DNA from 3 places in the Vibrio sp. SNU_ST1 genome. Region 2 is predicted to be linked to each of the others. Evidence: riboswitches for the same ligand, from Rfam matches in the RefSeq annotation. Region 2 holds a riboswitch; each other region holds the start of a gene.
What was found. Region 2 has a riboswitch for thiamine pyrophosphate ahead of thiD (bifunctional hydroxymethylpyrimidine kinase/phosphomethylpyrimidine kinase). Riboswitches for the same ligand answer to the same signal wherever they lie in the genome.

Region 1 (8,081 bases), on a different replicon from region 2:
ATGGTTAGCCCCCTGCAATAGCTTGGAAAAGAGAGATGGAATCGCCTTCGTTGACGATGGTTTGTTGCCATTGGCTGCGTGGTACAACAGCGTTATTGATAGCAAACACACAGCCTAAATCAGGTAGCGATAGTGCTTGGATGATGTCTGAAAGAGACGATGATTGCGCGACCTGCTCTGGTTGCTCGTTTATAGAAATAGTTATGTGGCTCATTGTGCTTCTTCTTGTAGGTGTTGGATCGCAGTTGTATTGCAAACCGGACATTCGCTATCTTGCGTGACCATTAGGTTTTGCCAGTTCATGGTCTGGCCATCGAACAGTTTTAACTGATGCGTTGCGACTTTAAACTCGCCACCGCTAATACGCTGAATAGCAGCAAGAGCTTGGAGGTTACCTATCGTTCCAACCACTGGACCAATAATGCCGCTATCACTACAACGCGTTGTTTGTGGATGATGTTCAAACGGGAAAAGACAGTGATAACACCCCTGCCGGTTCTGATAATCAAAGACAATAAATTGACCTCTCCAGCCGATTGCAGAACCCGATATCAAAGGTGTATTAGCTTTGAAACAAGCTCGGTTAACCTGCTGGCGTGACGCGAAATTGTCAGTACAATCCAATACGAGATCAGCCAACATGACTTCTAATTTAAGTTGGCTTTCACTCATTCGTTGATTGATAGTTCTTACTTGGCCTCGACCATTAAGCTCATTCAGTTGTTGTTTGAGTGCTTCGACCTTAGGTAAACCTAATTGGCTTTCCTTAAACGCTACCTGTCTCTGCAGGTTGGACGAATCAACACAGTCATCATCGACCAACACGATTCTTCCAACACCAGAAGCTGCGAGATAGAGAGAAGCCGCATTACCTAAACCACCGCAACCCATCACCAACACATGGCTGTTTAACAGGTTTCGTTGCCCTTGCTCACCAACCTCAGGTAGTGCAATTTGTCGTTGGTAACGGATGAACTCAAAGTCACTCAGCATAGCTAGGCTCCCGCATAACCTCTTTACTAGTCATTGAAGACCTAGGAGCCATCAGCTTATCGAAGAATTCGATCACTTTCTGTGGGTCTTCCGCTAATGTAATTGCGCGTACAACCGCTAAGCTCGATACACCACAATCCCAAACCTGCGCAGCTGTCGATTGGTCAATACCGCCAATAGCCACCGTCGGATAACCAACAAGCTTTTCTGTGTATGGGATGGTATCAATTAGCTGTTGGTACAGAGATAAACGCACCAAACCTTGAGGCTTCGATGGCATCTGTTTCGTCGTGGTCGGAAATATATGGCCTAGTGCAATGTAGCTTGGATTGATTTGGACGATGCGTAGCAACTCATAATAACCATGAGTCGATAGACCAATCTTAATACCCGCTTGGCTCAGTTGGGAAAGGTTTGATTCTTCAATATCCTCTTGCCCAAGATGTACACCAAAAGCACCATGCTTGAGCGCAAGCTGCCAGTAATCGTTAATAAAAACCTGAGCGTTATGTTCTCGACCAAGTTCGATTGCTCGTGCGACTTGTTGTTCCAAATCTGCTTGCTTAGGGTTCTTAATACGCAGTTGAACTGTATTAATTCCAAGCTTGAGCAACCTTTCTATCCACGCAACATCATCAACTACTGGGTATAAACCGAGGCTATTTTTGCTCAACTCAGGGAAGGAAAGTGATGTCCCTTGGTTAGCCCAACCAACGCTTATATTCAGTCGTTCATCTTCAAGGATGGGGATAGGAAAGTCTTGATAATGTGCTGGCCATGTTCCACGTGAAACATTCGATGTAGCGCGAGCCAAGACCAATGCGTCTTCCCATGGAAACTCTAACGCCAATAATGTAAGTAACCAAGCGAAGTGACCACGACTATCTAACTCTTGATGAGCTGCAGTTTCGTTCTTGATAACACGATTAGCACCTAAGTGTGACCAGATATCTAACACAGCTGAATCATCGGAGACTCCGATATAGACGGTGTTCGAAGCTTGAGCCAAAGCAGCACAAACATCGGTCAACGCGGCTGAATTACTGTAATCAACAACATGGTTCAGTTCCGCTAACTGACACTCTGCTAAGGAATCAACATCATCAACAAAGCCAATAGATGGTGCCTGTTGAGCATCAACGATAGAGAAGTATCGAGTTGGGCTAACACCCAACTCAACTGCATCAGTTGCTAAACCTTGTCGTTTAGCAACCAATAGACAGTTTTGAACCTCTCCCGTTAACTCGATGTATTGAGATGGGATGAGAATCTTCACTGTCATTATTCCTCTAGTTGAGCTTCTTTTGCGCCTATTGCAGGGTGATAAAGTTCAGAGCCAGTATCACGGAACTCTTGTGATTTTTGACGCATTCCCTCCAACGGGTTATCTAGCATCTTAATCTCAATAGCCTGATCAGCGGCTACTTGTTCTGTGTCTTTCGCGTACTCTCGAACTTCTTGAGAAATCTTCATCGAGCAGAACTTAGGACCACACATAGAGCAGAAGTGAGCAACCTTGCCCGACTCTTGTGGCAAGGTTTCATCGTGGAAAGAACGTGCTGTTTCCGGATCTAAAGCTAGATTAAATTGGTCTTCCCAACGGAATTCGAAACGCGCTTTAGATAATGCATTATCTCGAATTTGTGCGCCCGGGTGCCCTTTTGCCAAGTCTGCAGCATGTGCTGCCAGCTTGTAAGTAATCAAGCCAGTCTTCACATCTTCTTTGTTTGGCAAGCCTAAATGCTCTTTAGGAGTTACATAACAAAGCATCGCACAGCCGTACCAACCGATCATGGCTGCACCAATACCAGAGGTAATATGGTCATAACCCGGCGCAATATCTGTAGTCAGTGGACCTAAAGTATAGAAAGGCGCTTCATGGCAGTGCTCTAACTGCTCGTCCATGTTCTCTTTAATAAGATGCATAGGTACATGTCCAGGGCCTTCAATGATCACCTGAACGTCATATTCCCAAGCCACTTTAGTCAACTCACCTAGAGTGCGTAACTCCGAGAATTGAGCCTCATCGTTAGCATCTGCAATAGAGCCTGGACGCAAGCCATCACCTAGTGAAAGAGCAACATCATACTTCGCACAGATCTCACAGATCTCGCGGAAATGTGTGTATAGGAAGCTTTCCTGATGATGTGCAAGACACCATTTCGCGATAATAGATCCACCACGAGAGACAATGCCAGTCACACGTTTAGCCGTCATAGGTACGTAACGAAGCAGCAAACCTGCGTGGATAGTGAAGTAATCAACACCCTGCTCAGCTTGTTCAATCAAGGTATCGCGCATCACTTCCCAGTTTAGGTCTTCTGCAACGCCATTCACTTTTTCAAGCGCTTGATACATAGGAACCGTACCAATAGGCACAGGGCTGTTACGCAGGATCCATTCACGAGTCTCGTGGATATTACGTCCAGTAGAAAGGTCCATTACGGTGTCGCCACCCCAGCGGGTTGACCATACTAACTTCTCAACTTCTTCTTCAATTGAAGAGCTTACTGAAGAGTTACCGATATTGGCGTTCACTTTCACTAAGAAGTTTCTACCAATAATCATAGGTTCTGATTCTGGGTGGTTGATGTTTGAAGGGATAATAGCTCGACCTTCAGCAACCTCTTTACGCACGAACTCAGGGGTGATTTCTTTAGGTAGGTTGGCGCCAAAGTTATGGCCAGGGTGTTGGTGATTAAGTTGTTCGTCAGCAAACTTCTGACGTCCCATGTTCTCACGTATCGCAATATACTCCATCTCAGGAGTGATAATACCCTGACGAGCATAATGCAGTTGAGTTACACATTGGTCGCCAGTAGCACGACGAATTCTAGGCAGGTTTCCGTAACGAAGGTCGTCTAGGGTTTCATCTTCTAAACGTTCTTTGGTGTAAACAGAGCTTACATCATCGAGCAATTCCGTATCGCCACGCTCTTCAATCCATTGCTCTCGCAACTTAGGAAGGCCGCTATAAAGGTCTATTTCATGCGTAGGATCGGTATAAACACCGGAGGTATCGTAGACATGAATAGGCTCATTAGATTCGAATACAGGCTCTTTTTTGGTGCCACCGACAAGGCTATCTGCGAGTGATATTTCTCGCACAGGGACTTGGATATCTTCTCGAGATCCTTGGATGTAAGCTTTTTTTGAATTTGGATAAGGTTGTACGGATAAAGAATCAATGAAATTCTTCGCTTCCAGTCTTGCTTGTTTACGACTCGACATAGCATTTTTCCTTGGCTTTTAGCCATTATTTATAGGGATAAAAATGCTTGACGGATTAGATGCTACAAGAGGGATCACGGTAAGAAATACAGTTGTGATCTGGAGATAGATCTCTAGAAGGATTCTAGTTAGATATCTACTCTTGTTCCCTTCGCAGGTATTAGCCTGATCAGGTTCAACGGATCCCGAGTTAACGGTCTCAGCCATATGGCACTCCGACAAGTTCGATCGAGTATATAAAAACGGCTTGGATAAACCAAGCCGAGTTGTTAACAAATCGTAAGAAAGTTTTAAGACTTTATCAAAAGTTGGAAGCCGATCCATGCTGCTGAAATACTGAGAACCACGTTGAGCAACACATTAAGCCCCATCTTAAAGAAAGCGCCCTGCTGCATAAGAAGCACGTTATCCATCGAAAATGTAGAGAACGTAGTCAGTGCTCCAAGGAAACCGAGGCCAATGATCTGTCTCCATGGTTCAGTCGCAACCATCTCATTTTCGAATGCGGCGATGAGCAAGCCCATAATCAAAGAGCCGATCACGTTAACAGTCAACGTACCGTAAGGAAAGCCACGCCCTAACATCACTACACATAACTCTGAAATCAAATAGCGCGAACAAGCACCAAATGCGCCACCAATGGCAATAAAACCTAAAATAGATAGCTGACCCATGAATCCTCCCAAATAACAGTCCCTATATTCTAGCTTTACCGCCGATAAAAGCGAGGGTAGAACTAAGAATGCATGCGCAAAAATTAAACGTTACAGGTGTCACTTAACTTCAATATATCCCATTAGTCCCGTTTTCATGTGCTCAATGACATGACAGTGGTACATCCAACGTCCAGGGTTGTCTGCAACAAACGCAGCTTTCGCTCGACCATTTTTCCCAAGTAACACAGTGTCGGTATGGAAGGGTTCTTCAATTTTTTTACCATCAAGTTCCAATACAGTAAATGTATGACCGTGAATATGAATCGGGTGATGATATTGAGTGACGTTCTTAAGATCGAATATGTAAGTCTTACCTAACTCTAAAGTCACCAACGGCTCTGGAATATTGTCTTTGCTCATTCCCTCCCATGCTCGCTTATTAGTAAGCCAAAACTTAGGCATGGACTTACCATCTTTAGATACTGGTGATACCGCCCCTTCCCACTCAAACACAAAATCGATTTCTTCTGCGTTGGCGAGATCTAAGTTAGGCACGGGATTCAGAGGCAATGAAGGAAGTGTTTGGCCTTCTATTAACGTTGAATCTACAACCTCAAACTCACACAAGGAGAATGGAAAACGCCCCTTCATTTGAAGGACACTCACTTGCTCGCCCACCTTAGGAGCAATCAGCCCAAGGTCGACACGCATACCTGGGCCAATTTTATGTTGAGTCAGCTTATAAGGTGTCTTTACAGGGTTACCATCAATGGCAATGACCCATGCTTCTGCCCCTTCAATAGCAATCGGATAGGTAATCGTGTTATCAACATTAGCGATACGGAGCCTAGTCGTTGCATGTTGCTTCAATTGATAAATAGGTTCATGTACTCCATTAACGCTACTCCACTCTCCTGGCGTGCCCATACGAGCGCTGAGGCGGGGAATCATTAAGTCTTTCCACTGACCTTGTTTGTCGATATGCCAATGTTTAAGCATCAGAGCATGCTCTTCATCGAACTGAACTGGCGCGCTCTCTTCAACAATAATAAGGCCGACTAAGCCCATACCCAGTTGTTTAACGCTGTTCATGTGTGGGTGATACCAAAAAGTACCCGCATCTGGTGGCGTAAACTCATAGACAAACGTTTCACCGGGCATAATAGGAGGCTGACTTAAGAAAGGAACCCCGTCCATTTCGATTGGAATTCTCAGTCCATGCCAATGAATTGTCGTCGGTTCTGAAAGCTTGTTGGTAAATCGGATCGTTACCTTTTCGCCTTGTCGACAGCGAATAATCGGCGCTGGAATCTGTCCATTAAAGGCTAAAACATTAGTATTAAACCCCTTTACCAACTCAGCAGTTGAGGGCTCAGCAGTTAAGTCATAAACGAACTTTCCTTGTTCATCAACAGACAGCTTCATTGAACAAGCCGGCAGGACGGTTAGTGCAGATATAGCGAGAGATGATTGAATAAACTTACGACGGGAAATATCCATATTTGTTGCCTTTTAGTAATAACGACCAAAATGTAACAAAATATTGAGAATAATTCTCATAAAGAAGTGTGGTTTGTGCTGTCGATTGTTTATAAAAGAAGCTGAGATAAGTAAGCACTTACACTTTTAAGGCTAGATTCTGTTGAAGATAGGAATTATCGACTAAAAAATCGAATAATTAGAAAGCAAAAGGATTCCAAGATTTCTGCTGGGACGCGTAGTCTGGAGCCTTAAATATGCCAGGAACGCCTAGCTATCCCAACATTACTTTTCAGAAGCAACAGACGTAAAAAAGCCCCAGCATTTCTGCTGAGGCTTTAAATATGGCAGGGGTGGAGAGATTCGAACTCCCAACACGCGGATTTGGAATCCGCTGCTCTGCCAATTGGAGCTACACCCCTAAAACTTTTTACTACTTCAGATTCGAAAAAACCTCGCACTAGGCGAGGTTATCGAATAAGTGGCGGAGTGGACGGGACTCGAACCCGCGACCCCCGGCGTGACAGGCCGGTATTCTAACCAACTGAACTACCACTCCGCAGTGGTCAACTCACTAAGTGAGCGTCCATATCTCCAGGTCGGTCAACCTAAAGATTTAATTTGAAGCCTGGCGATGTCCTACTCTCACATGGGGAAGCCCCACACTACCATCGGCGCTATTGTGTTTCACTTCTGAGTTCGGCATGGAATCAGGTGGGTCCACAATGCTATGGTCGCCAAGCAAATTTTAAAATTCGGAAAGCTAATTTAAAAGTCTCTTCAAACTCATTCAAGGTCTGTCTTTGAGTCCACAAAACCCCTTGGGTGTTGTATGGTTAAGCCTCACGGGCAATTAGTACAGGTTAGCTCAATGCCTCGCAGCACTTACACACCCTGCCTATCAACGTCGTAGTCTACGACAACCCTTTAGGACGCTTATAGCGTCAGGGAAAACTCATCTCAAGGCTCGCTTCCCGCTTAGATGCTTTCAGCGGTTATCGATTCCGAACTTAGCTACCGGGCAATGCCATTGGCATGACAACCCGAACACCAGAGGTTCGTCCACTCCGGTCCTCTCGTACTAGGAGCAGCCCCTTTCAATTTTCCAACGCCCACGGCAGATAGGGACCGAACTGTCTCACGACGTTCTAAACCCAGCTCGCGTACCACTTTAAATGGCGAACAGCCATACCCTTGGGACCGACTTCAGCCCCAGGATGTGATGAGCCGACATCGAGGTGCCAAACACCGCCGTCGATATGAACTCTTGGGCGGTATCAGCCTGTTATCCCCGGAGTACCTTTTATCCGTTGAGCGATGGCCCTTCCATTCAGAACCACCGGATCACTATGACCTGCTTTCGCACCTGCTCGAATTGTCATTCTCGCAGTCAAGCGGGCTTATGCCATTGCACTAACCACACGATGTCCAACCGTGTTTAGCCCACCTTCGTGCTCCTCCGTTACTCTTTGGGAGGAGACCGCCCCAGTCAAACTACCCACCAGGCACTGTCCGTAATCCCGATTCAGGGACCAACGTTAGAACATCAAAACTACAAGGGTGGTATTTCAAGGACGACTCCACCACATCTAGCGACGCGGTTTCATAGTCTCCCACCTATCCTACACATGTAGGTTCAATGTTCAGTGCCAAGCTGTAGTAAAGGTTCACGGGGTCTTTCCGTCTAGCCGCGGGTACACTGCATCTTCACAGCGATTTCAA
Region 2 (8,081 bases):
TAACGTGCCAATGTTAATCACAAGCGCGCCAGAGAAAGACATCATCTCAGCCAGTTCTTGTTGTGAGTGCGCCATGATAGGCGAAGCGCCAATCGCCAATAATACATTGGCAGTATTGTTCATCACGACGTAGTTGGTGATGTTCACAACCAGTGGTTTTTGCTCTCGTACTGCGCGCAACGATTGGATGATTTGTTCAGTTAACATGGATAAATCCTTATTCGTGAAAGTCGTTTTAAGCCGCTGCAGGTTGGCTAGCGACAAGGTTTAGCCGTGATTACTCATTAAGTGAATTCAGCCCTTGCTGCCAGAAAGCTACTTCCATACGCGTTGCGGTTTTGAAGATATGAACGATGTTCTGACCGCGCTCGCTGTTAATATCAATTTCAGCCAGTAGTTGATTGAAGTATTCCGCGCCCGTTGCCACGCCAGACTGGAATTCTTCACCGCCGTAAAGCTGTAACCAGCTTGCGTATGGGTTGCCTTCCAAAACAGTATCACTGCTTTCTAACAGCGCTTTACCAATCACGGCATAACCGATTGAACACGGAGCCAATGCCGCATATAAGTCGACAAGATCACCCGTCATACCCGCATCTAGAACATAGCGCGTGTAAGCAACTGTACCGAAATCTTCAGGTTCATTTTCCAAATCCGATTCCGTTAATCCCCACTGACCACAGTAAGTCACATGGTGAGAGATTTCAGAATCTAGCAGAGCATGAACACTTGGCAGTGCACGGCGCATATCAGCCAAGGTTTTCGCCTTGTAAATTGCCAATGCATAAGCACGGGCATACTGCTTCAAAAACAGAAAATCTTGCTTCAGGTAATGCAGAAAACACGGCTGAGCGAGAGTGCCGTTTGCCAGAGTTTTAACAAAATCATGCTCGGTGTAGTCTTGCCAATCTTGCTGACAGGCTTGGATTAAGTCTTGGTATTTCATGAGATTCCTTAGTCAAAAGTCGGTACGTAATCTGCGGCTTTTGGTAGTGATTTGATGATACCTTTGTCGAACATGAACTCGGCATAATCGTCGTAACGTTTTAGATCAACAGCTGAAGGGCGAAGTGCAAAACGAGTCAGCGTGTCATTCCATGCGCGTTGGTTAAGTTCGTTATTCAACGTATCTGGTGAATACGCGACAAACTCGCTCCACGAGTCTTGTGGGTGGTTCACGATGTAAGTTGTTGCTTGTTCCAATGCTTTGTTGAACGCTTTGATCGCTTCATCATCGTGCTGCTTTGCGTTCGCCACAAAGATAAGCTCATCGTAAGCAGGAACACCGTGCTCTTCTGGGAAGAACGCTTTAGCTTTAAAGCCTTCAAGGGCTAGCTGGTTAGTTTCGAAATTACGTAAGCCACCCCAAATTGCATCTACCTTGCCTGATGCCAATGAAGACGAAAGTGCCCAACCGACATTGATGGTTTGCACGTCTGTAAACGCAACATTTTCTTGAGCTAGCATGGTGCCTATGGTCGCTTCTTCGTTACCCGCAATCGCAATACCGATCTTTTTGCCTTTCAGATCCGCTAGTGAATCGTTCTTGCCATTATCCAAAACCATCAACGTATTCAGTGGCGTTGCGATAAGAGTAGATGCACGTACGAGAGGTAAACCTGCCGCTACATCCATGGTTAAACTAGGTTGGTAAGTTACCGCTAAATCGACTTTACCGGCAGCAACCAATTTTGCTGGCGTGCTTGGGTCAGCTGGCTCTTGGATGTCAACCTCTAGGCCCTGGTCAGCAAAGTAGCCTCGCTCTTGAGCGATCACTATTGGGCCGTGGTTCGGGTTCACAAACCAATCCAACATCAGTGTCAGTTTCTTTTGTTCAGAATCCGCCAATGCATGGCCTGAAACTAGCGAAGCAAGCAGTGCCACTGCACCTACCAATTTGGTATTTTTCATAGTTAACCTTTCCTTTTGAATATTATTATTGTGTTTGTAGATCTAGTTTTTAACGAGGTGTTGCTTGAGATAGACAACACTGAACGAACCATCACTGGTTCTCCCAAGGGATAGCTTTTTTAAGTAATTTATCTGTAACGAAATAGAGCGAGATAGACAGCACCGCCAAGATGAACAAGGCAGCAAACATCTCATCAATGATCATGCGCGCGTTAGCTTGTAGCATTAGGTAACCTAACCCTTCACTCGAACCAACCCACTCCCCGACGACTGCGCCAATTGGAGCAATAACCACAGCCACACGAATGCCAGATGCCAGTGTTGGCAGCGCAGCAGGTAGTTGGATATAACGCAGTAGTTGCCATTTCGATGCCCCCATCGTCTTAGCGAGATCAAGATAACCTGTTGGTGTATTACGCAGGCCGTCGTAACAACAAGTGGTCACGGGGAAGAAGATTATGATCGCCGCCATGACGACTTTTGAGGCAATGCCATAACCAAGCCACAGCATCAACACTGGCGCGATCGCAAACACAGGAATCGCTTGGCTAGCAATTAAAATAGGCAACAACCAGCGTTTCAGCGGTTCGAACATCAACATCTGCAGGGCGAAAAACAGCCCCATGGATAAACCTAGCAATAGACCAAGTAAGATCTCCTGCGCAGTAACCCAAGTGTGCTTGAGTAACACATCGTAGCGTTCGATTAGCTTGATGAAGACTTCTGCAGGCGCTGGCAGAATGAAGCTTGGCATCTCGAAAATAACCACCACCATTTGCCATAAGCCCAGAATCACAGCACCGCTGATAAGCAAACGCATAACGGGATTCATCTGACTTGGACGTGTAGTAGTAGTCTGCGCGTTGGTTGAACGAGCCACCGCTTCGCTTCGCGTTAGATCACTCATAATCACGCTCCAACTGATCTAAGATGGCTTGTTGTAACTCAGCACATTCACCATCTAACACTCTTGGTGTGAGGGTGTTAGGCACAGACAATGACTGAGCACTCGCAGGCGTGCCTTGCAACACATACAAGTTATCCGCCAAACGCACCGCTTCTTGTGGATCATGAGTGATCAACACAACGGTTTTATCTCTTAACAGTCCACACGCTAAGCTTTGTAGCTTATGCCTTGTTACTGCATCCAGCGCTGAGAAAGGTTCATCCATCAGCACGACTGGCTTGTCTTGCATTAAGGTTCGAGCCAAAGCCACACGTTGACGCATACCACCAGACAATTGATCCGGCATTGCATTCGCGTAATCGGCCAAACCAACCGCTGCTAACAGCTCTAGCGCTTGGTTAGTTTGTGCTGCTTTATCAGAAGCTTGGCTTTGATGCTTATCTGCGGAATTTTGAAAGCGATGGCTCAAACACACATTGTCGATAACCGACAACCACGGCAGTAACAAATCTTGTTGCGCCATGTATGCGATACGATCGGTTAAAGGCAGTTCATCGGACGTTGCCAATGTGCCCTGCCATTCCACCTTGTCATCCAGTAAGCCTGCTAGATAACGCAACACAGTCGTTTTTCCGCAGCCACTTCGACCCAGCAATACCGTCCACTTACCCGCGTTTATACTCAGTGATAGTCCCGATAAGGTGGCATATTCACTATCGCGATAACGCAAGGTGGCATTGCTGAGTTGAACCCCAACCGTATTAACGAACATTACCGTGTCCAGCGAAGAAGTGATTTACAGGGCCGTGGCCTTGACCGACTTGCAACTCATCAGCATGAGCAATCGCGTGAGAAATGTATTGTTTGCCTAGGTCGACAGCTTGCGTAAGCGTGTTGCCTTGAGCCAAGAAAGAAGCAATGGCAGAAGAGAGCGTACAACCCGTACCGTGAGTGTTTTTAGTCGGGAAACGCTTAGCGCTAATCAAGGCAGACGTCGTCGGGAGAATCAGTAGGTCATTACTGTTCTCATCCTTCTCCAAGTGACCGCCTTTTAGTAGGACTGCTTTTGCACCTAAAGCGCGTAGATCTTCAATCATACCCTGCATTTCCGCTTCGCTTTCAGGTACGGCTTTGCCGGTAAGTGCCGCGCCTTCTGGCAAGTTAGGGGTGATAATGTCTGCCAGCGGAATCAGTTCTTGCTTTAGCGTCGTAATAGCAGAGTTTTCTAAGAGAAGATCACCACTTGTCGCGACCATGACAGGGTCAATCACTAGGTGTTTAGGTTGGTACTGCTTAATTTTGTCTGCAACGACGTTGATGATTTGAGAATCAGCCAACATGCCGACTTTTACTGCCACGATATTGAGATCAGTAAAAACCGCATCTAACTGGCTAGCGACATGGTCGAGCGGGATAGGAAAAATGGCTGACACGCCTTGAGTGTTCTGGGAAGTGATAGCGGTAATCACAGAACAAGCGAAACTACCGGTAGCAGACATGGCTTTAATATCAGCTTGGATACCTGCACCGCCGCCACTGTCAGAACCTGCGATAGTCAATACAATCGGAGTGTTCGTTCGAATCGAACCATCAGCAGAGTGCTGTGAAACTGAAGCTTTTGGCGTTAAATCTTTTGAAATAGAACTGTGTGTCATTGTCGCTCCTACTATCTTACAAGACGCAGGAGAACGAACACTGATCGAAGGAGAAGTCGCATTAGGCTCATGAAGGGGCTTCATGGGTGCAGACGTAGATCTAGTGCTTATAGTTCCCTACGCCAGTGTTAACTGAATCAGGTTCAACGGGTCTCGACTAACGATCTCAGCAAACACCAAATAAGGTATATGCCCCCCGACTATTGATAGCGATAATAACAGCACTCTTAAAACTGAGATACTCATTTTATTCAATTATACTAATTACGCATGAATAAATTTCAATTAGGCTCTATAAAACAAATGTTTACAACACTCTTTTAGCTGGCTTCGACTGTATCAACAAGCACAGCACAATCAGAGACATACCTAGCCAGCCTGTAAAAGGAATCAGCTCACCGACAACACAGACGGCAAGCACCGCTGCAACTACCGGTTCAAACAGAGTCAGCAGATTTGCGCTACTCGCTGTGACATGGCGTAAACCAAAACTGAAGGCGACATAACCCAAACACTGCGGAATTAACGTCAGATAACTAATGACTAATACGTTGGTCTGCGAGGAAAACAGGTTATCACCAGTAAACCAGAGCGTTGGCAGCAACAACATCGCACCGAGGCCAAAAATACTGCCCATCGCCGCTTGTGACTTAATCCCTTTATCGATCAGTGCTTTGGTCGCCCAAGAATAAATGGCGTAACACAACCCAGCGAGCAAACCCAAAGCAATACCTAATAGCTTGAGATCATCACCGGATTCATTCGTCGTTGAAGATTCGGAAAACACCAACAGCCCAATACCCACCACACCAATCGCAAAGCTAGTGAGCCAACGTCGGTTGATATTATTTTTTTTGCTGATAAGACACTCTAACAGTGCCGAAAAGAAAGGCGCGGTAGCAATCGAAACGACTGTACCAATCGCAACACCAGATAACTTCATGGATGAATAGAAAGCCAAAGGATAAACCGCCAAAGCCAGTGCACTCACCGCTAGCAATTTCTTGTTCAGCAAAAGCTTGTCGAATGCGGATAGGATCTTTCGAAACGCTAAACCCGCTTGCATTAGGCCACCGACGCCCATAGAGAAAGCACCAATCGCTAATGGGCTGAGATCAGGCGCAAAACTTGCGGCGGTGCCTGTCGTGCCCCATAAAATAGAAGCAAACAAGATAGCTAAAGTGCCCGTTTGGAATTCGTTAACGCGATTGATGGCAAGATTCATTTCTATTACTCAATTTTCAGTTCTGAAATAGATAATAGTGAAGATTGATATAAGTTAGTTTGCCGAAAGGACGCTATTATTGTTTCTAAAGACTTTCTTTCATGGAGCCTAGAAACGCCCTTGGAGACATTCCAAAGTGCTGAGAGAAGCGTCGACTGAACGCAGACACATCAGTATACCCAACGTTTTCAGCGATCAATTGGACAGGCAAATCGGTATGGGTTAACAAGGCTTGAGCTTTCTCCATACGATAGCGAGTGATGTATTTAAGCGCACTGATCCCCAGGCATTCTTTGAAGCGTTTTTTAAATTGAGTGGGACTCAAACAGGCCGTTTCAGCAAGTTGTGAAATGGATAACGGCTGGGTGTAGTTATCCGCAATCAACCTTTGTACCGCACGGATTCGAGGGTCGATGCTCTTGCTGACTTGTTGTTGCTCTAACAGCAGTGAAAACACATCCAAAACTGATGACTCAATGCCACTATCGACCTGATACTCCAGCTGCTTCTCAACAAACAGCAAGAAGCTCATCAAAGGTGGCGTTATCGTGAAAACCGAGAGCTCATGCTCTAACAAGTGCTGCGGCAACTCTGCCATATCTGCGACAATAAACCGCGCGGCTTCATCCGCCTTAAACGCATGCGCTGTGGTTACCGGAATCACCACACATTCTCCCACGGCCACTTTGCCTACATACCCCACCATTTCGATATTAATACTGCCTTGGATCGGCAATACCAATTGATGATGGTCATCATGAGCATGAGTATTAAATTGCTTGGTGTAAGATCGAATGCTTAAGCTAGATTTCATGAGCAACGCCGGAGTACATTTCGCTAGGTTAAAGTAAGAGATACAAAGTTACATTATCACTTCCCTTGAGTCACACTCAATGCTCATCAAATTCATGCTAGCTAGGTAACGTGATCAAAAACGGCCTCCAAATAAGAGGCCGTATTTATTCGAATGCTAAATCACGTTAAAGATTTAAAACGATACTTGGCTGTTCTGACCAATAACTACCTGAACACTATTTTCAACAGCATAGATTACAAAACCATCAGCAACCGGATCGGCATTGTCTTCATCACTGTCATGTTGTGCTGTACAGGTATAGCCTAAAGAGTAAGTACCTGGATCAATGAAGCCCAGAGAAAACTCATAGTTCGTCTGCGCTTTATTCAATGTCACTGACGCTGAAGTGATCGGTTTTTTCTCCGCAGGACCACCAATTGGTGCCATGTCAGCTTTAACGATGTCACCTTCATACAAATAAACCGATTGAACGAAGGTATTGTCATTTGTAGGGTTACAAGCTCCAAAAGTTGTTGTCGCTACAGTACCTTCAATGTTTCCTGTCTCAACCGTATTGATAAGGCTCACAGACGTTCTTTGAATGGTGTAATCAGGGAGACTTGAACTGTTCTTTAAGCCGCGTCGCAGATCGAACTCAACAACAAAATCGTTACTCTGTTGGTTCACATTGAATGAGTTGTTAAAATACAGCACACCAGTGCTATCTTCTTTACCCACACCTTGCGGACACGCACCTTCACCTTTCACAGTTAACTGACGGTTCGTATCATCGTTTTCTATAACGTAAGAAGGTGTTGTTGGGTGGTCACCATCATGGGCAAACACACACAACTTATAACTGCCAACCGGGATGACCTCATTTTTGATCAAAGGAAGTGCATCGCTACCTTGGTAATCCAATAAATTAACACTAAGTGGAATAGGATCCTCACCATCTGGCAATGGGTCACCGTTTTTGTCCACGTAGTTACCGTTTTCGTCCGTTTTATACACGTCATAAACCAATGGCGTACCTCCCTGCCCCGGAAGTAAAGCCACCTTACTGAATGTCACAGTGACGTCTTTCACATTATCAATGGGCGCATCACTTACGCTCAATGTAATGGGTGTCGTGCTGCTTGATGAACCTGAATCACCGCCACAACCAACAAGCCCAGCCAGCACAAGGCTTGCTAAAGCGGTTTCCTTTAAATACTTCATAATCAATTTCCTATAAATCACTGCTCAATAAAGGGCTTATTTGAGTGCCCTCTTATTCTTTTCCTTAATGTGACTCATAGATAAACCGCGCTTATGGCCAAAATCAGTTAGCCCTGTTATTTAAGGCTTTCTTCATCCAAAAACTCTGTTCATCAAGGTGCACATATCAGGTCGCACATAGGTTAATTAAGTCTAGTAAGTAAATTGTCAGTAGTCGCACGTATTTGGCAAGGTTGCTGTCAATTGTGTTGAAATGATCGGTATGTATAGGGTCGGAGAGGATGATTTTAAGTAACTTGATCAAAGTGAATAATCGCCACCAAGATCAAAAAAGGTCGTTAAGACAGCCTATTGCTGAACTTAAAC
Region 3 (8,081 bases), on a different replicon from region 2:
GGGTATAAGTAGATACCGCCTTTCAGAAGATTACGGTGGAAATCTGATACTAGAGAACCGATGTAACGTGATGTGTAAGGGCGGTTGTCGCTTGGCTCATTTTCTTGGCAGTACTTGATGTACTTCTTAACACCCGTAGGGAAGCGAATGTAGTTACCTTCGTTGATGGAATAAATCTTACCTTCATCAGGGATCATCATGTTTTCATGAGACAGACAGAAGGTGCCCAGAGATGGGTCGTAGGTGAAGCCATTTACACCTGCACCAGTTGTGTAAACAAGCATAGTTGAAGAGCCGTAAATTACGTAACCCGCGGCTACTTGCTTGTGTCCTGGCTGAAGGAAGTCTTCTTGTGTTGGTGGGGTGCCAACAGGTGATACTCGACGGTAGATAGAGAAGATTGTACCAACAGATACATTGACATCGATGTTTGAAGAACCATCAAGGGGGTCCATCAGAACGACGTATTTTGCGTTTTTGTTGAGCTCTTTATTGAAGGCGACAGCTTCGTCTTCTTCTTCACTTGCAACACCACAAACTTGATCACGAGCTTCTAGAGCCGCTTTAAATTTGTCGTTCGCGTAAAGGTCTAGCTTTTGCTGTTCTTCACCTTGAACGTTGTCTGTACCAACAGCGCCAGTGATATCGACTAGACCAGCCTTGTTGATCTCACGGTTAACAATTTTTGCAGCAAGTCGAATAGACGACAAAAGGGATGATAGATCACCGCTTGCATGGGGGAAGTCACTCTGTTTCTCAACAATGAACTCACCAAGGGTGCGCATCTCAGACATGTTATTTCCTTAAACTTCTCTCAATATTAGGGGGATTTGAGCACTATAGAATTTGCCTCTTACTCGGGCTTTATTCACCTAGACGCCTACTTAAATTCTAAAGGTTAGATCTTTTTAATGGTAATGAACTAAGCGACGCAGATCTCACTTACTATGTCGACTAAATTTGTTTTGCATTGCTACTCGCTTTTAATCGTCATTTAATGATAATGAGTGCAGTAGTTTGATTTAGACATGGTTCATTTAGCCAAGCGTTTGGAAGCAATTTATGCATATTCATATCTTAGGAATTTGTGGCACCTTCATGGGAGGTGCTGCGGTATTGGCTCGTCAATTAGGTCACAAGGTTACCGGTAGTGACGCGAATGTTTACCCACCAATGAGCACTTTGTTGGAGTCTCAAGGGATTGAAATTATTGAAGGGTTTGACCCAAGCCAGTTAGAACCAAGGCCGGATCTCGTGGTGATTGGTAATGCGATGAGTCGTGGCAACCCATGTGTTGAGTATGTATTGGATAACAATCTTAGATACACCTCAGGCCCGCAATGGTTGCAAGAGTTCTTGTTGCATGATCGTTGGGTATTAGCGGTATCGGGAACACATGGCAAGACAACAACATCGAGCATGCTGGCTTGGATTTTAGAAGACTGTGGCTATGCGCCTGGCTTCTTAGTTGGCGGCGTGTTGGGTAACTTTGGTATCTCTGCTCGCCTTGGTGAAAGCATGTTCTTCGTGGTCGAAGCCGACGAATACGACAGTGCTTTTTTTGATAAACGATCTAAGTTCGTCCATTACCACCCAAGAACCTTGGTAATGAATAACCTCGAGTTCGATCATGCTGACATCTTCGATGATCTTGAGGCGATTAAGCGTCAGTTCCACCACTTAGTGCGCACTGTCCCAGGTAATGGCCGAATTTTCTCTCCTAAACAAGATACGGCTATTCAAGATGTTCTAGCTCGTGGGTGCTGGAGTGAGACTGAATCGAGCGGTGAACTCGGTGATTGGGATGCGAAGAAGCTGGTTAAAGACGGCTCTAAATTTGAGGTTTACTTCCAAGGCGAGTGTGTTGGAACGGTAGACTGGGATTTAGTAGGCGACCATAACGTTAACAATGCCTTAATGGCGATTGCGGCGGCAAGACATGTTGGTGTGACACCTGATTTAGCGTGTGAATCGTTGGCTACTTTCATTAACACCAAACGTCGTTTGGAGTTTAAAGGCGAAGTGGCTGGTGTGTCTGTTTATGATGACTTTGCTCATCACCCAACGGCAATTGAACTTACGCTGGGCGGCTTACGTAATAAGGTCGACACGAAAAAAATCATTGCCGTTTTAGAGCCTCGCTCTGCCACCATGAAGCGCGGTGTACACAAAGAAACTTTAGCTGATTCTCTTAAGCAAGCGGATTCTACCTACTTATTCCAACCGGGTAATATTGATTGGTCGGTACAAGACGTTGCCGATGCGTGTCACCAACCCGCGCACGTGAGTGATGACATGGATGCATTCGTTGCTAAAATTGTCTCAGAGGCACAAGCAGGCGATCAAATCTTGGTAATGAGTAATGGTGGCTTTGGTGGTATTCATCAGAAACTGTTGGATGGATTAGCACTCAAAGGCTAAAGCATCCACGACCTTATAATTTGAAGTAATTGAGAACATGACAAAACACGATAAAGCGATAACTCTTGCTTTCACTGGCGCATCCGGTGCGCCTTATGGCCTGCGTTTACTTGAATGCCTTTTGGCTGCCGATTATCAGGTCTACTTGCTGATATCATCGGCAGCGCGAGTGGTGTTGGCGACCGAGCATGAACTGAAGTTACCTGCTGGGCCAGATGCTGCGAAACAAGCTTTGGTTAAGCATTTAGATTGCGACCCAGAAAAGCTGGTGGTGTGTGGCAAAGATGATTGGTTCTCACCGGTTGCCTCTGGTTCAGCAGCACCGAAGCAGATGGTAGTGTGTCCATGCTCTGCGGGAAGCTTGGCATCGATTGCTCATGGCCTATCAGATAACTTGATCGAGCGCGCAGCAGACGTAGTTATGAAAGAGCGAGGTCAGCTGTTATTGGTGGTTCGTGAGACGCCATTTTCTACGTTGCATCTAGAGAATATGCACAAACTCTCGACCATGGGCGTGACGATTATGCCTGCAGCTCCGGGTTTTTATCATCAACCTAAGTCGATTGAAGACCTGGTCGACTTTATGGTGGCACGTATTCTCGATCACCTTGGTATCGAGCAAGGTTTAGTGCCACGTTGGGGGTACGATCTACGTAATTGATCCAAACTTGATGGCTTATTGTTAAAAATCAAATTACAATCCTGAACACTCATCGGGGAGCGAACCATTCAAATAGTGAATGCGAGCTGAGATCAAGCAGACACTTGGGACCCGTAAACCTGAACCAGATAATGCTGGCGTAGGAATTGAGTTAGGAACAACCTCTACCGTTCTCCTCCCTCAAACCTGTGCCGCTCAGACCATGGAGAGCGTCCAGTGAAATTAACATTAACAACTCTTGCTGTTACTACAGCCATCTCTTTTTCTGCCTTCGCCGCAGACAACACCTTAACGGTTTACACTTACGACTCTTTTGCTGCGGATTGGGGCCCTCGCCCTGTCGTTGAAAAAGCATTCGAAGAAAAGTGTGGCTGTGATGTGAATTTTGTCGCGTTAGAAGATGGTGTATCTATTTTAAACCGCTTACGTCTTGAAGGTGGCAACAGCAAAGCTGACATCATTTTAGGCCTAGATAATAATCTCATGGCTGAAGCGAAATCTACGGGTTTATTGGCTGAGCACAGTGTTGATACATCATCTGTGGCGCTTCCTAACGGTTGGAACGACAGTACCTTTGTTCCTTATGATTTTGGTTACTTTGCGTTTATTTATAACAAAGAAAAGCTAGCAAATCCGCCAAAGAGCCTGAAAGAACTGGTTGAGCAACGTGACGATCTTAAGGTTATCTATCAAGATCCACGTACATCAACACCAGGTCAAGGCATGATGCTATGGATGAAGTCTGTTTACGGTGATGAAGCAACTGCGGCGTGGAAGAAGCTCGCTCAGAAAACGGTTACTGTGACTAAAGGCTGGTCTGAAGCTTACTCTATGTTCCTAGAAGGCGAGTCGGATTTAGTGTTGTCTTACACAACTTCTCCTGCTTACCACATCATTGCAGAAAGTGATTCTAAGTACGCAGCAGCAAGCTTTGAAGAAGGTCATTACACTCAAGTGGAAGTGGCAGCGAAGGTTAAAGGTAGCAAGAACGAAAAGCTTGCCGATGAGTTTATGGCATTTATCTTAAGTGATGAGTTCCAATCGGCGATGCCTACTGGTAACTGGATGTACCCAGTGACCGATGTTGAGCTACCAAAAGGGTTCGAGCAACTTACGGTTCCTCAGAAAGCGCTAAGCTTCACACCAGAAGAGATTGCCGAGAAGCGTAAGCCTTGGATTCGTGAATGGCAGAGTGCACTTACTTTTTAACTTACTATTTAACTTATTATTTAAGAAAATGAGTTTTCTAACGTACTTTTAAAAAACTAGCTTTCTGTATTTAAAGGTTCATTCGTTATGTTTGGAGTGAACCATTTACGGTAAAAAATCAATTTATGATAAAGAAAACACCTAAGGTCGGGGTTTGGGTTGCGATACTCATTACCGCCTTCGTGGTTTCAGCAGTTGGGGCATTGCTAAGCAATGCCCCTTCTCTTGATATCAGCCAAGTATGGTCCGATCCTTACTATTGGCATGTAACGAAATTCAGTTTCTATCAAGCGACACTCTCAACTGTGCTGAGTGTTGGCTTTGCTATACCTATTGCTCATGCTCTGTGTCGCAGACAATTTTTTGGACGAGCCTTGTTGTTAAGGCTTTTTGCTTCGACCTTGGTTTTGCCCGTATTAGTTGGTGTATTTGGTTTGCTCGCGATTTATGGTAACAGTGGTTGGTTAGCTAAATTTCTGGCGAACTTCGATATTAAACTACCATTCTCGATTTATGGGTTGAATGGTATTTTGCTCGCACATGTCTTTTTTAACCTGCCTTATGCTAGCCGTTTACTTTTACAAGCTTTAGATACCGTACCTGCCGAGCAGCATAAGCTGTGTGCTCATTTGGGTATGAGTCATTGGAACAAATTCAGATGGGTTGAATGGCCTCGCTTAAGACAGCAACTGCCACATGTGTGTGGTTTGGTCTTCATGCTGTGTTTTACCAGCTTTGCTACCGTGATGGCACTAGGCGGTGGACCTAAATCAACCACTATCGAACTTGCGATTTATCAGGCGATTAAATTCGACTTTGACCTGCAGGCCGGTGCCTTGCTCGCGATATGGCAAATGCTGCTGTGTGGTGTGTTAGCTGTGAGCATTCAACGTCTATCGAAACCTATTTCAGTGACAGCCAGTCAATTGTCGGAAGAGAAATATTTGGTTAAGGACAGCTGGTGGTCAAAAGCTTGGGATAGCTTTTGGATCATCATCGTCTCAATGCTGGTATTGCCGCCATTAGCTATGGTTATCGTCAGTGGCATTAACTCGCAGGCATTAATTGTGCTGAGCAGCGAGCCGTTTTGGGCTGCGTTAATGGCCTCGGTTAAAGTCGCGTCATTAGCAAGTGTTATCGCTGTTGGTATTGGTATCGCCATACTACTGACTAGTCGAGCATGGCGTTTACAGAACAGGAATTTTCGAGCCGATAAAATCGAGCTGATTGGCACTATTATCTTAGTGACTCCCGGGCTTGTGATCAGTACGGGCCTCTTCTTATTACTGCGTTCATTCACCGATGTTTTCAGCTTAGCTTTCTTTATCGTGATTGCAGTAAACAGTTTAATGGCGCTGCCTTACGTAATTAAAACCTTGGCTCAACCTATGCTGCATTTGTCTCAGCAGTATCAGTATGTGTGCGCAAGTTTGGGAATGACTGGTTTCACGCGTTTTAGGCTAGTGGAGTGGCGCGCATTGCGTAAACCGATGGCACAAGCCTTCTCGATCAGCTTTATGTTAGCAATGGGTGACTTAAGCGCGATTGCTTTGTTTGGTAGCCAAGATTTTAGAACTCTGCCCTTGTACCTATTCCAATTATTAGGCAGCTATCAAATGGAAGCCGCAGCTGTGGTTTCCGTGAGCTTACTGTTACTGAGTGTTGGCAGCTTTAGCCTGATTGAATTTTTATTTACTCGAAGATCTAAGCTCGATGCTAAAGAGTTGAGGAACCGATGATGTTAGTGATGAAAGATGTGGACTACCACTATCACAGAGAGTTGTTTTGCTTTGATTTTCAAGCTGAGCAGGGCGATATTGTTGCGCTAATGGGGCCAAGTGGCGCCGGTAAATCAACGCTGTTGGCACTGGTTGCTGGGTTTATTGAGCCCACTTCGGGTGAGATCTCTGTAGCGGGACAATCACTGATTGGCAAAGAAGCACATCAGCGTCCATTAGCGATGTTGTTTCAAGAGCACAACCTGTTTGCCCATCTCACCGTACGTGAAAATATTGGCTTAGGCTTGCATCCAGGGTTAAAGCTTACGGCAACCCAAAAGCACGAAGTCGTACAGGCCGCTGCACAAGTGGGTGTCGCTGAGTATTTAGATAGATTGCCTGAGCACTTATCGGGTGGTCAACGTCAGCGTGTCGCGTTAGCTCGTTGTTTTGTTCAGCCTCATGATATTTGGTTGCTTGATGAACCTTTCTCTGCGCTTGACCCTTTGCTTCGTGAGGAAATGCTTAACCTTGTTAGGCGATTAGCCGCAGAGCGAAACATTACGGTATTGATGGTTACTCACCACTTAGGTGATGCACGCAGTATCGCAAACAAGTTTGTTTTTGTAGCGCTAGGTAAGGTGTTGGTTGCAGACTCGATAGAGGCACTGACGGCTGAACATCCACAGCAAGAGCTAAGCTCGTTTGTTAAAGCGGGTGAATGATTTTTCACTCCTGTGAGTACTTCTTAATATTGAGTGCGTCGAAAACAAAAAGACCTAGCATGTGCTAGGTCTTTTATTATCTTTCTGATTAAAGGGCGGCGAAGATTAGTCGCCTAGCTTTAGCTCTTTTAAGATTTGGAATATTTCACGAGAAGACTTAGCCGGTTTATTTGCCGCTTTCTCTTTGTTAGCTTGACGAGCGAGCTGACGAAGACGTTGACGGTCTGCTTCTGGGTACATTTCCATAACGTCTGAAATGGCCGCATCGCCTTCTGCAACAACACGATCACGCAGTTGTTCTAGTTTGTGCAGTTCAACTGTTGCTTGAGAGTGTTTGTTGCGAATCTTATCTAAAGCCGCTTGAATTGGCTCTGGATCGACACTGCGCATTACTTTACCGATGTATTGAAGTTGACGGCGCTTCGCTTCATTTTTAAAGCGTTGTGCATCTTTAATCGCTTGTGCCAAATCTTCAGACAGCGGAAATTTGTCTAATACAGAAGGCTTTAATTCAACAAGCTCTTCTCCCAGCTTTTGCAGGGCGTCCATGTCCGTTTTCATTTCTGTCTTACTTACCCAGATGATTTCTTCTTCTGGTTCCCATGGGGCTTTTTGGTTTTTGCGAGCCATCTTTTCTGCCTATGTCACTATCTCAAACGAATATATTGCCTATTTTAGCAAGAATCTTGGGGAGAAAGCGAAATTCTTGTTATCCTACGTAATATTGACCTAAAAAATTAGAATAGATATGGATGTAAAACAGCAAGTCGCCCAACAACGAGTTGAGCTAGAAGCCGCAGTAGCTAAAGCGTTGGGTATGGCATCAGTGAGTGCAGACGCAGCTGAGGTTGCTATTACTAAGTCAACGGGTTTAAGTGTTTCAACACGTATGTGTGAGGTGGAAAACGTTGAATTTAATAGTGATGGTGCTCTAGGTATTACTGTTTACCGCGGTCAGAAAAAAGGCAGCGCATCTACATCTGATCTGAGTGAGAAGGCCATTGCTCAAACAGTCGCGGCTGCGCTTGATATCGCTCAGTACACTTCTGAAGACCCATTTTCGGGTCCTGCAGCAAAAGAATACATGGTCAAAGACATTCCAGACTTGGATCTTTTTCACCCTGATGAACCAAACCCTGATTATGCCGCTGAGATTGCGATTGCTGCTGAGAAGCAAGCGCTAGCTTATAGCGACAAGATCAAGCAAAGTGATGGTGCGAGCTACGACAGTCATTACGGCGTTAAGGTTTACGGTAACAGCCATGGCTTACTAGCTAGCTATGCTTCAAGTCGCCATAGCACGAGCTGCTGTGTCATTGGACAAGGCGCTAACGGTGAGATGGAGCG

Region 1: it holds a riboswitch for thiamine pyrophosphate, as region 2 does, so the genes downstream of both, thiC (phosphomethylpyrimidine synthase ThiC) here and thiD (bifunctional hydroxymethylpyrimidine kinase/phosphomethylpyrimidine kinase) in region 2, are expected to answer to the same signal.
Region 3: it holds a riboswitch for thiamine pyrophosphate, as region 2 does, so the genes downstream of both, thiB (thiamine ABC transporter substrate binding subunit) here and thiD (bifunctional hydroxymethylpyrimidine kinase/phosphomethylpyrimidine kinase) in region 2, are expected to answer to the same signal.

The regions. Positions count from the first base shown of each region.
Region 1 covers NZ_CP130748.1:3,172,903-3,180,983, forward strand. The annotation lists gene Q5H80_RS14120 (thiazole synthase) at 1-2, opposite strand, end outside; gene thiS (sulfur carrier protein ThiS) at 5-214, opposite strand; gene Q5H80_RS14130 (HesA/MoeB/ThiF family protein) at 211-993, opposite strand; gene Q5H80_RS14135 (thiamine phosphate synthase) at 983-2,275, opposite strand; gene thiC (phosphomethylpyrimidine synthase ThiC) at 2,275-4,224, opposite strand; TPP riboswitch at 4,354-4,452, opposite strand; gene crcB (fluoride efflux transporter CrcB) at 4,515-4,898, opposite strand; gene Q5H80_RS14150 (multicopper oxidase family protein) at 4,998-6,380, opposite strand; tRNA gene Q5H80_RS14155 (tRNA-Trp) at 6,705-6,781, opposite strand; tRNA gene Q5H80_RS14160 (tRNA-Asp) at 6,842-6,918, opposite strand; rRNA gene rrf (5S ribosomal RNA) at 6,986-7,101, opposite strand; rRNA gene Q5H80_RS14170 (23S ribosomal RNA) at 7,192-8,081, opposite strand, start outside.
Region 2 covers NZ_CP130749.1:1,118,660-1,126,740, forward strand. The annotation lists gene thiM (hydroxyethylthiazole kinase) at 1-207, opposite strand, end outside; gene tenA (thiaminase II) at 278-946, opposite strand; gene Q5H80_RS19215 (ABC transporter substrate-binding protein) at 955-1,911, opposite strand; gene Q5H80_RS19220 (ABC transporter permease) at 2,003-2,818, opposite strand; gene Q5H80_RS19225 (ABC transporter ATP-binding protein) at 2,811-3,590, opposite strand; gene thiD (bifunctional hydroxymethylpyrimidine kinase/phosphomethylpyrimidine kinase) at 3,580-4,473, opposite strand; TPP riboswitch at 4,571-4,682, opposite strand; gene Q5H80_RS19235 (DMT family transporter) at 4,781-5,698, opposite strand; gene Q5H80_RS19240 (AraC family transcriptional regulator) at 5,784-6,512, opposite strand; gene Q5H80_RS19245 (DUF4382 domain-containing protein) at 6,687-7,715, opposite strand.
Region 3 covers NZ_CP130748.1:2,845,601-2,853,681, reverse strand. The annotation lists gene fbp (class 1 fructose-bisphosphatase) at 1-794, opposite strand, end outside; gene mpl (UDP-N-acetylmuramate:L-alanyl-gamma-D-glutamyl-meso-diaminopimelate ligase) at 1,063-2,421, shown strand; gene Q5H80_RS12580 (flavin prenyltransferase UbiX) at 2,459-3,082, shown strand; TPP riboswitch at 3,126-3,245, shown strand; gene thiB (thiamine ABC transporter substrate binding subunit) at 3,299-4,291, shown strand; gene thiP (thiamine/thiamine pyrophosphate ABC transporter permease ThiP) at 4,417-6,030, shown strand; gene thiQ (thiamine ABC transporter ATP-binding protein) at 6,030-6,734, shown strand; gene yjgA (ribosome biogenesis factor YjgA) at 6,840-7,364, opposite strand; gene pmbA (metalloprotease PmbA) at 7,483-8,081, shown strand, end outside.